2 regions of the Pseudoxanthomonas daejeonensis genome follow, and region 1 is predicted to be linked to the other one. Evidence: predicted binding sites of a transcription regulator. Region 1 holds the regulator's gene; the other holds the start of a gene.
The links. The regulator FliA, encoded in region 1, starts transcription of late flagellar genes. The targets are predictions, from matches to a motif close to TAAAGTTTNNCNNNCNNNGGCCGATAA.
Positions count from the first base shown of each region.

Region 1 (4,285 bases):
GGCGCCGCGCTGGAACCGGGTCTTGCCGAACGGTTGCAACAAAGCCTGGCCGATTGCGCAGGCCGCCAGGAAGCGCGCGGTGAACCGGCGGTGGTGCTGGTGCCAGCCACGGTTCGCGCCGCGCTGGCGCGGCTGGTCCGCCACAGCGTGCCCTCGCTGTCGGTGCTGGCCTACACCGAGGTGCCGGAAGACAAGCGGCTCAAGCTGATCGGCACGATCAGCTGATGCGATGAAGTGAACAGGTAGCGGTAAGGAGCAGTCATGAAGATCAAACGATTCGTAGCCGTCGACATGCGCACCGCGCTGCGCATGGTCCGTGCCGAACATGGCCCGGACGCGGTGATCCTCTCCAACCGCCGCACCGACGAGGGCGTGGAGATCGTCGCCGCCAGCAACTACGACGAGAACGCGGTGCAGAAGGCGCTGTTCGACGCGCAGCGCGCCGCCGAGGCCGAGGCCACCGCCGAAGCCGCCGCCCGCGCCGTCGCCACGCGACCGGCCGCGCCGCGCCCCAATCCCTTCCTGGACAACATGCCGCCGGCGCCGGTCCCGGCCACCGCGCGAACGACCTCCGCCGATTTCGCCGCGGCGATGGCCGCGGCGCTGACCACGCCGACCGCGCAGGCAGCCAACGCCATGCACGCACCGCTGGCCGCCGCCGCACCAAACATGGCTCCCAGCGCGATGTCCGCCCCGGAGAACGCCGCCGCCGTCGCCGAGGCCGAAACCACCGCCATGCCGGCACCTGCAGCGGGCGCCACGCTGACCGCGGTTCCAGTCGCGCCGGCCCCGGCAAACGACGAACAGCTCGCCGCCATGCGCGACGAACTTGCGCAGATGCGGCAGATGATCGAGCGCGAGATGCACCGCCTCACCGACGAGCGCCTGCGCGGCTCGCCGGTGCGCCTGCAGGCGATGGAACTGATGGAGGACTATGGCTTCGATGCCGGGATCACCCGCGACATCGTCATGCAGGTGCCGGCCGACACGCCCGACCACCGCGGTCGCGGGCTGATGCTGGGCCTGGTCTCGCGCCTGCTGCCGGTGTGCCCGGTCGATCCGCTGGAACAGGGCGGCGTGATCGCCCTGGTCGGCCCGACCGGCGCCGGCAAGACCACCACCATCGCCAAGCTCGCCGCGCGCTTCGCCGCCGAGCATGGCGCCCGCAACATCGCCCTGGTCACCACCGATACCGCGCGCATCGGCGGACGCGAACAGCTCTACAGCTACGGCCGCCAGCTCGGGATCGCCGTGCACGAAGCCGACAGCGATGCCGCCCTGATCGCCCTGCTGCAGCGCCTGCAGGACTACCGCCTGGTGCTGGTCGATACCGCCGGACTGGGCCAGCGCGACCGCGCCCTGGCCAGCCAGCTCAACTGGCTGCGCGCCGCCCGCGAGGTGCGCACGTTGCTCGTCCTGCCGGCCAACTCCCATTACGCCGACCTGGACGAAGTGGTGCGCCGCTTCGGCCCGGCCAAGCCGCAGGGCGTGGTCCTGACCAAGCTGGACGAGACCGGCCGCCTGGGCAGCGCCCTGTCGGTGGTCGTGGACCACCAGTTGCCGCTGACCTGGATCACCGACGGCCAGTGCGTTCCCGACGACCTCCACCGCGCCAATGCGGCCAGCATTGTTCTTCGCCTTGAAGATCTGCGCCGCGCGGCCGATAAGCCGAATATCCCGGAGCACGATCATGCCGCCGCGTGAGTACGCCAACTTGAACCCGTCAGCCGCCAACCCGAGTCACGCTCCCGTCCGCAGCATCGCCATCACCGGCGGCAAGGGCGGCGTGGGCAAGACCAACCTGTCGGTCAACCTGGCCGCCTCGCTGGCCGGGCTGGGCAAGCGCACGCTGCTGCTCGACGCCGACCTGGGCCTGGCCAACGTCGACGTGCTGCTGGGGCTGTCGCCGCAGCACACCCTCGCCGACCTGGTGTCGGGCCGCTGCGAGCTGGACGAAGTGATCCTCGAAGGCCCCAACGGCATGCTGGTGGTGCCCGCCGCCTCCGGGCGCCGGCACATGGCCGAACTGCAGCCGGCCCAGCACGTGGGCCTGGTCAACGTGTTCAACGACCTGCAGCGCGACCTGGACATCCTCATCGTCGATACCGCCGCCGGCATCACCGACAGCGTGCTGACCTTCTGCCAGGCCGCGCAGGACGCGGTGGTGGTGGTCTGCGACGAACCCGCATCGATCACCGACGCCTACGCCCTGATCAAGGTGCTCGCCCACGAGCGCGGCGTGAACCGCATGCAGGTGGTGGCGAACATGGTGCGCAGCCCGGCCGAGGGCCGCGGCCTGTACGACAAGCTCGCGCGCGTGTGCGAGCGCTTCCTCGGCGACGTGTCGCTGAACTTCCTCGGCGCCGTCCCGCAGTGCGACTGGCTGCGCATGGCCGTGCAGCGCCAGCAGGCCGTCGCCACCGCCTACCCGGCCAGCCCCTCGGCCCGCGCGATCGCCGAGATCGCCCGCCGCGCCGCCCGCTGGGATGCGCCGGCGGCACCGCGCGGCAACATCGAATTCTTCGTGGACAGGCTGATCCAGCAAAGGCTCGGCCAGGGAGCGACGGCATGAACGCGCTCGCCGAATACCGCGCCGTCCAGCGCTCCACCGCCGATGACGCCGTCGCCCGCCACGCCGAGCTGGTGCGCCGCATCGCCCACCACATGGCCGCGCGCCTGCCGGCCAGCGTCGAGGTCGACGACCTGATCCAGGCCGGCATGATCGGCCTGATCGAGGCCTCGCGCAGCTATGACCCCGACCAGGGGGCCTCGTTCGAGACCTACGCCTCGATCCGCATCCGCGGCTCGATGATCGACGAGATCCGCCGTGGCGACTGGGTCCCGCGCTCGGTGCACCGTCGCGCCCGCGACGCGGCCGCCGCGATGCGCCAGCTCGAGCAGGCCACCGGCCGTGCAGCCACGCCGCAGGAAGTCGCCGCGCGACTGGAAATGCCGCTGCCCGAGTACATGCGCCTGCTCGAGGACGCCTCGCGCGGCCAGGTGCTCAGCCTGGACTCGCACGTGGAAGACCACGGCGAAGTGACCCTGCACAGCGGTGGCCTCAATCCGCAGCAAAACCTCGAACGCGGTGATTTCGGCCGCGAGCTGGCCGAGGCCATCGGCCAGTTGCCCGAGCGCGAACAGCTGGTGCTGTCGCTGTACTACGAGCAGGAGCTGAACCTCAAGGAGATCGGCGCGGTGCTCGGGGTCAGCGAATCGCGGGTGTGCCAGATCCACGGCCAGGCCGTGCTGCGCCTGCGTGGCCGCCTGTCCCAGTACGAATCGCGCGACGCCGGCCTGGAAGACGCATAGGCCGCCATCGCGATGAACGCAATCCCGCACCGCACGCAGTTGCACGCACCACCCAAGAACCGGAGCACGAAGTGAACAAGAACATGCGCATCCTGATCGTTGACGATTTCTCGACGATGCGCCGCATCGTCAAGAACCTGCTCAACGACCTGGGCTACAGCAATACCGCCGAGGCCGACGACGGCCACACGGCACTGGCCGCGTTGCGCTCGGCCCCGTTCGACTTCGTGGTCACCGACTGGAACATGCCGGGCATGACCGGCATCGAGTTGCTGCGCGCGATCCGCGCCGACGACAAGCTCAAGACCCTGCCGGTGCTGATGGTCACCGCCGAAGCCAAGCGCGAGCAGATCATCGAGGCCGCGCAGAACGGCGTGAACGGCTACATCATCAAGCCGTTCACCGCGCAGACCCTGGAAGAGAAGCTCGGCAAGATCTTCGAGCGCCTGGCAGCCACCGCATGAATGCCTGCACCTCGCCCGAGCGCATTGCGCTGATCCAGCGCCTGCACGAGGCCCTCGACGCGCTGGAGCGCGGCGACGAGACCGCCATGCGCGCGGTGATCGACGCCCTCGCCTCGGCACGCACCCGGCCGCTGGTGCAGGGCCTGGGCCGCCTGGCCCGCGAGCTGAGCCAGGCGCTGGGCGAGTTGCCGCAGATCCCCGGCGAGGACGCCAAGGCCGCCGAACTGGACGATGCCTGCGCGCGCCTGGACCACGTGGTCACGGTCACCGAGCAGGCGACCCATCGCACCCTGGACCTGGCCGACCAGTGCCGCGACCTGGTCGAGGACCTGCGCATCGAAGGCGTCTCCGCGCGCCAGGACGAAGTGCTGGACCGGATCCGCCACAACCTCACCGAGATCGGCTTGACCCAGAGCTACCAGGACCTGACCGGGCAGATCATCCGCCGCGTCGCCGGCATCGTGCGCACCGTGCACGAAGGCTTCGGCGCGCTCGGCCTGCCGCCGAAG
Region 1 covers NZ_CP093331.1:3,150,868-3,155,152, reverse strand. The annotation lists gene flhA (flagellar biosynthesis protein FlhA) at 1-225, shown strand, start outside; gene flhF (flagellar biosynthesis GTPase FlhF) at 262-1,704, shown strand; gene MNQ95_RS14160 (P-loop NTPase) at 1,691-2,572, shown strand; gene MNQ95_RS14155 (RNA polymerase sigma factor FliA) at 2,569-3,312, shown strand; gene cheY (chemotaxis response regulator CheY) at 3,384-3,776, shown strand; gene MNQ95_RS14145 (protein phosphatase CheZ) at 3,773-4,285, shown strand, end outside.

Region 2 (4,285 bases), 1.3 Mb from region 1:
CGAGCGCATCGTCGCCGTCGGCACGGTCGAGACCCTGCCTGTGCCGGCCGACGCCACGGTGATCTCGACCGAGGGCATGACCGTGCTGCCCGGGCTGTGGGACATGCACGTGCACCTGATGATCAATGGCCACGCCGATTACGAGCACTGGGACAGGACGTACCCGGCGCAGTTCCGCGACGTGATCATGCCGGCCTCGGCCCGGCAGTTGCTGCTGGCCGGGGTCACCGGTGCGCGCGACCTGGGCGGGCCGCTGGAGGACAGCATCGCGGTGCGCGATGCGGTCAACAGCGGCCGCATCCCGGGGCCGACCCTGTTCGTGTCCGGGCCCTTCATCCAGAAGAAGCCCTATCCGGGCACCGAGCAGTTCCGCTGGGGGGTGGATTCACCGGCCGATGCGCGGGCCAAGGTGCGCAAGCTCGCGCAGGCGGGCGTGGACGTGGTCAAGCTGATCGACCAGGACGGAATGAGCGACGCCGAAATCAAGGCGATCGTCGACGAGGCGCACCGCCATGGCCTGCCGGTGGTGGCGCACGCGCACCGTCCCGAGGAGATCCGCCGCGGCCTGGAGGCCGGAGTGGACGGCTTCGAGCACACCGGCCTGGCGGCAGCGCCGGAGTACCCGCCGGACGTGATCGCGGCGCTGCGCGAGCGCACCGCCAACATGGCGGCCGGTCCGCTGTTCTGGACGCCCACGATCGAGGGCCTTTACAACTTCCCGTACACGGTGAAGAACCACGAGTTCATCGATGGCGACGACTGGCACGAAGGATTGCCGCCGGAGATCGTGGCCGACATCAAGGCATCGCTCGCGCACCCGGAGCGGATCGGCTATTTCCAGCAGACCCCGCAGCGCTGGCCGACCCTGCAGCGCAAGTTCGAGCAGCTGCGCGAGAGCGGCGCGATGCTCCTGGTGGGCACCGATTCGGGCATCCCCATGAAGTTCCACAGTGGCAGCACCTGGAACGAGCTGGACGTGTGGGTGAACCGGCTGGGCGTGCCGGCGATCGATGCGATCCGCGCGGCGACCTACTGGCCCGCGGTGGCAATGAAGGCCGACAAGGACTACGGCACCGTGGCCGAGGGCAAGTACGCCGACATAATCGCGGTCAAGGGCGACGTGCTGAAGCAGGTCGCGCTGCTGCAGCGGGTGGACATCGTGCTCAAGCACGGTCGCCGGGTGAAGTGACGGCCGCGTAGCCGGGCGAGTTGCGCGCAGCCGGAACGGGAGCGTTCCAGCTGCGCGCGCTCGCACACCGCGCCGCTCACGACACCCAGAGTTTCTCCAGCTCGCGGAAGCCCCACTGCTGCGGCGACTCCACGCCGATGATGCGTTCACCGCAACCGGCTTCGGCCAGGTCCAGTTCGTGCTGCAGGATCTGCGTCCGCGACCTGGCCGAGAAGAACACCTTGACCCGCGGTGCGGACAACGCGCCGGGGCGCTGTTCGACCACCACCGCAAGGCGGTCGCTGGAAAGTCGTACCAGCGAGCCGACCGGATAGATGCCGACGCTGGCGACGAACGCCTTGAGCACCGCCGGGTCGAAGTGGCCCTTCCACGACACCATGCGTCGCAACGACTCACCCGGGTCCCAGCCTTCCTTGTACGGGCGGTTGGACGTGATCGCGTCGTAGACGTCGCACACCGCGCTCATCCGGGTCAGCAGCGGCGTGGCGTCCGCCTCCAGCTGCGCCGGGTACCCGCCGCCGTCGTACTTCTCGTGGTGGTGGCGGACCATGTGCAGCACGGCGGTGTTCTCCAGTCCGCTGTCGCGCAGCAGGCGTTCGCCTTCCTCCGGATGCGTGCGCATGACCGCGTACTCGTCGTCGGTCAGCCGCCCGGGCTTGTTGAGGATGTCCACGGGCATGCACGCCTTGCCCATGTCGTGCAGCAGGCCGCCCATCGCCGCCTCGCGGCATGCGTCTTCGTCCAGGTCCAGTTGCCGCGCCAGCGCCACCATCAGCGCACTGACCGCGACCGAGTGCATGTACGTGTAATCGTCGGCGGTCTTGAGCCGGGCGATGCTGATCAGCGCGCCGGGATGGCGCTCGACCGAGGCGGTGATCTCCTCGGCCAGTGGCGCCATCCGTTCCGGTTCGATCATCCGGCCCATCCGCACCTCGCGGAACATCGCCGCGACCGCGTCGCGACCCTCTTCGCAGATGCGCCGTGCGCGTCCCAGTTCCGCGTCCATGGTGGCCGGGATGGCTGCAGGGGCCGCCGGCGATCGCGCCGGTGACTCGATGGCATGCACGCCTGCTGGGATGGGGGGCGCGTCCCCGCCGGCGGAAGCAGCCACGTCTGCATCCACTCCGCGGCGGATGTCGATGTCGACCGTTTCCACCTCGCTGGCGAGCAGCCGCTCGATGTCGCGCTCGGTAGCCAGGAACGAGGAGCGCCAGAACGGATGCTTCAACCAGGGGCCGTTCAAGCGCTGCACGTGCATGCCCGGGCGCAGCTGGTCGACGTGGATGGTTCTGAGCATGGGGGTTTCCGCCGTTCCCTGTGCGCGTCCACCGACAGGTCGGCGGGACATGCCTGTACCACGCTATCGGCCCCCGGGCCCGCGAACTTTAGGGTGCCCGCACGTGGTGTCGCGGCGCCGCTGTTGATACTATCCCCCAGTATCGACAGGCCGACCCGGCCGGGAGTGCGTCGTGCCCCACACCGCCCACGAGAAGAAGCGCGTGCTCACCCGTGTCCGCCGGATCATGGGCCAGGCCGAAGCGCTGGAGCGCGCGCTGGAATCAGGCGCCGACTGCGGCCCGGTGCTGCAGCAGATCGCGGCGATCCGCGGCGCGGTCAACGGCCTGATGTCGGAAGTCATGGAAGCGCATATCCGCGAGGAATTCGGCCAGCCGGCCACCTCCGAAGCGCAGCGCCAGGCCCGGGTCGAGGAAATGACCGGGCTGGTGCGTTCGTACCTCAAGTAAGCGGGCCAAGCCCGCCGGCGCGCCGCGCCGCAACCGCCCACGCAATCATCCGTTGCATAGCAGGAGTCCATGCCATGAAATCCCGTGCCGCCGTCGCCTTCGCCGCTGGCGAACCTCTCAGGATCGTCGAGATCGACGTCGAACCGCCGCGCAAGGGCGAAGTGCTGGTGCGGATCACCCATACCGGCGTCTGCCACACCGATGCGTTCACCCTGTCCGGCGACGATCCGGAAGGCCTGTTCCCGGTCGTGCTCGGCCACGAAGGCGCCGGCATCGTGGTCGAGGTGGGCGAGGGCGTCACCAGCGTGCAGCCCGGCGACCACGTGATCCCGCTGTATACCGCCGAGTGCGGCGAATGCCTGTTCTGCAAGAGCGGCAAGACCAACCTGTGCGTGGCCGTGCGCGCCACCCAGGGCAAGGGCGTGATGCCGGACGGCAGCAGCCGCTTTTCCTACAACGGCCAGCCGATCTACCACTACATGGGCTGCTCGACCTTCAGCGAGTACACGGTCGTGGCCGAGGTTTCGCTGGCCAAGGTCAATCCGGACGCCAATCCCGAGCATGTCTGCCTGCTCGGCTGTGGCGTCACCACCGGCATTGGAGCAGTGCACAACACGGCCAAGGTGCAGCCGGGCGATTCGGTCGCGGTGTTCGGCCTGGGCGGTATTGGTCTTGCCGTGATCCAGGGCGCGCGCCAGGCCAAGGCCGGGCGCATCATCGCCATCGACACCAACCCGTCCAAGTTCGAGCTGGCCAGGGAGTTCGGCGCGACCGACTGCATCAATCCGAAGGACCACGAGAAACCCGTGCAGCAGGTCGTGGTCGAGATGACCGGCTGGGGCGTGGACCATTCGTTCGAATGCATCGGCAACGTCAACGTGATGCGCGCGGCGCTGGAATGCGCGCACCGCGGCTGGGGCCAGTCGGTGATCATCGGCGTGGCCGGCGCGGGGCAGGAGATATCCACCCGGCCGTTCCAGCTCGTCACCGGCCGCACCTGGAAGGGCACCGCGTTCGGCGGGGTCAAGGGCCGCAGCCAGCTGCCGGGCATGGTCGAGGATGCGATGCGCGGCGACATCGAGCTGGCCCCGTTCGTGACCCACACCATGCCGCTGGAAGACATCAACGAAGCCTTCGAGCTGATGCACGAGGGCAAGTCGATCCGTTCGGTCGTGAGGTACGGGGAGGGCAGCGCCTGAAAGCAGGCGCTGCCTCCCGCGCTTGCGCCCATGGCGGAAGCGCGGGCCCCGTTTTCCTTTACCTACGAATCCCCGCGGCTGCCGCCGCGCCCCTTTACCAAAGGGGCTGTCCGATTGGATGGTTGGCAGGAGCGCACGAACTGAGGAATTTC
Region 2 covers NZ_CP093331.1:1,809,674-1,813,958, forward strand. The annotation lists gene MNQ95_RS08090 (amidohydrolase family protein) at 1-1,189, shown strand, start outside; gene MNQ95_RS08095 (HD-GYP domain-containing protein) at 1,266-2,486, opposite strand; gene MNQ95_RS08100 (metal/formaldehyde-sensitive transcriptional repressor) at 2,659-2,934, shown strand; gene MNQ95_RS08105 (S-(hydroxymethyl)glutathione dehydrogenase/class III alcohol dehydrogenase) at 3,009-4,133, shown strand.
Region 2: a site for FliA is predicted at 2,551-2,577, ahead of MNQ95_RS08095 (HD-GYP domain-containing protein). Genes of this name have one in related genera too.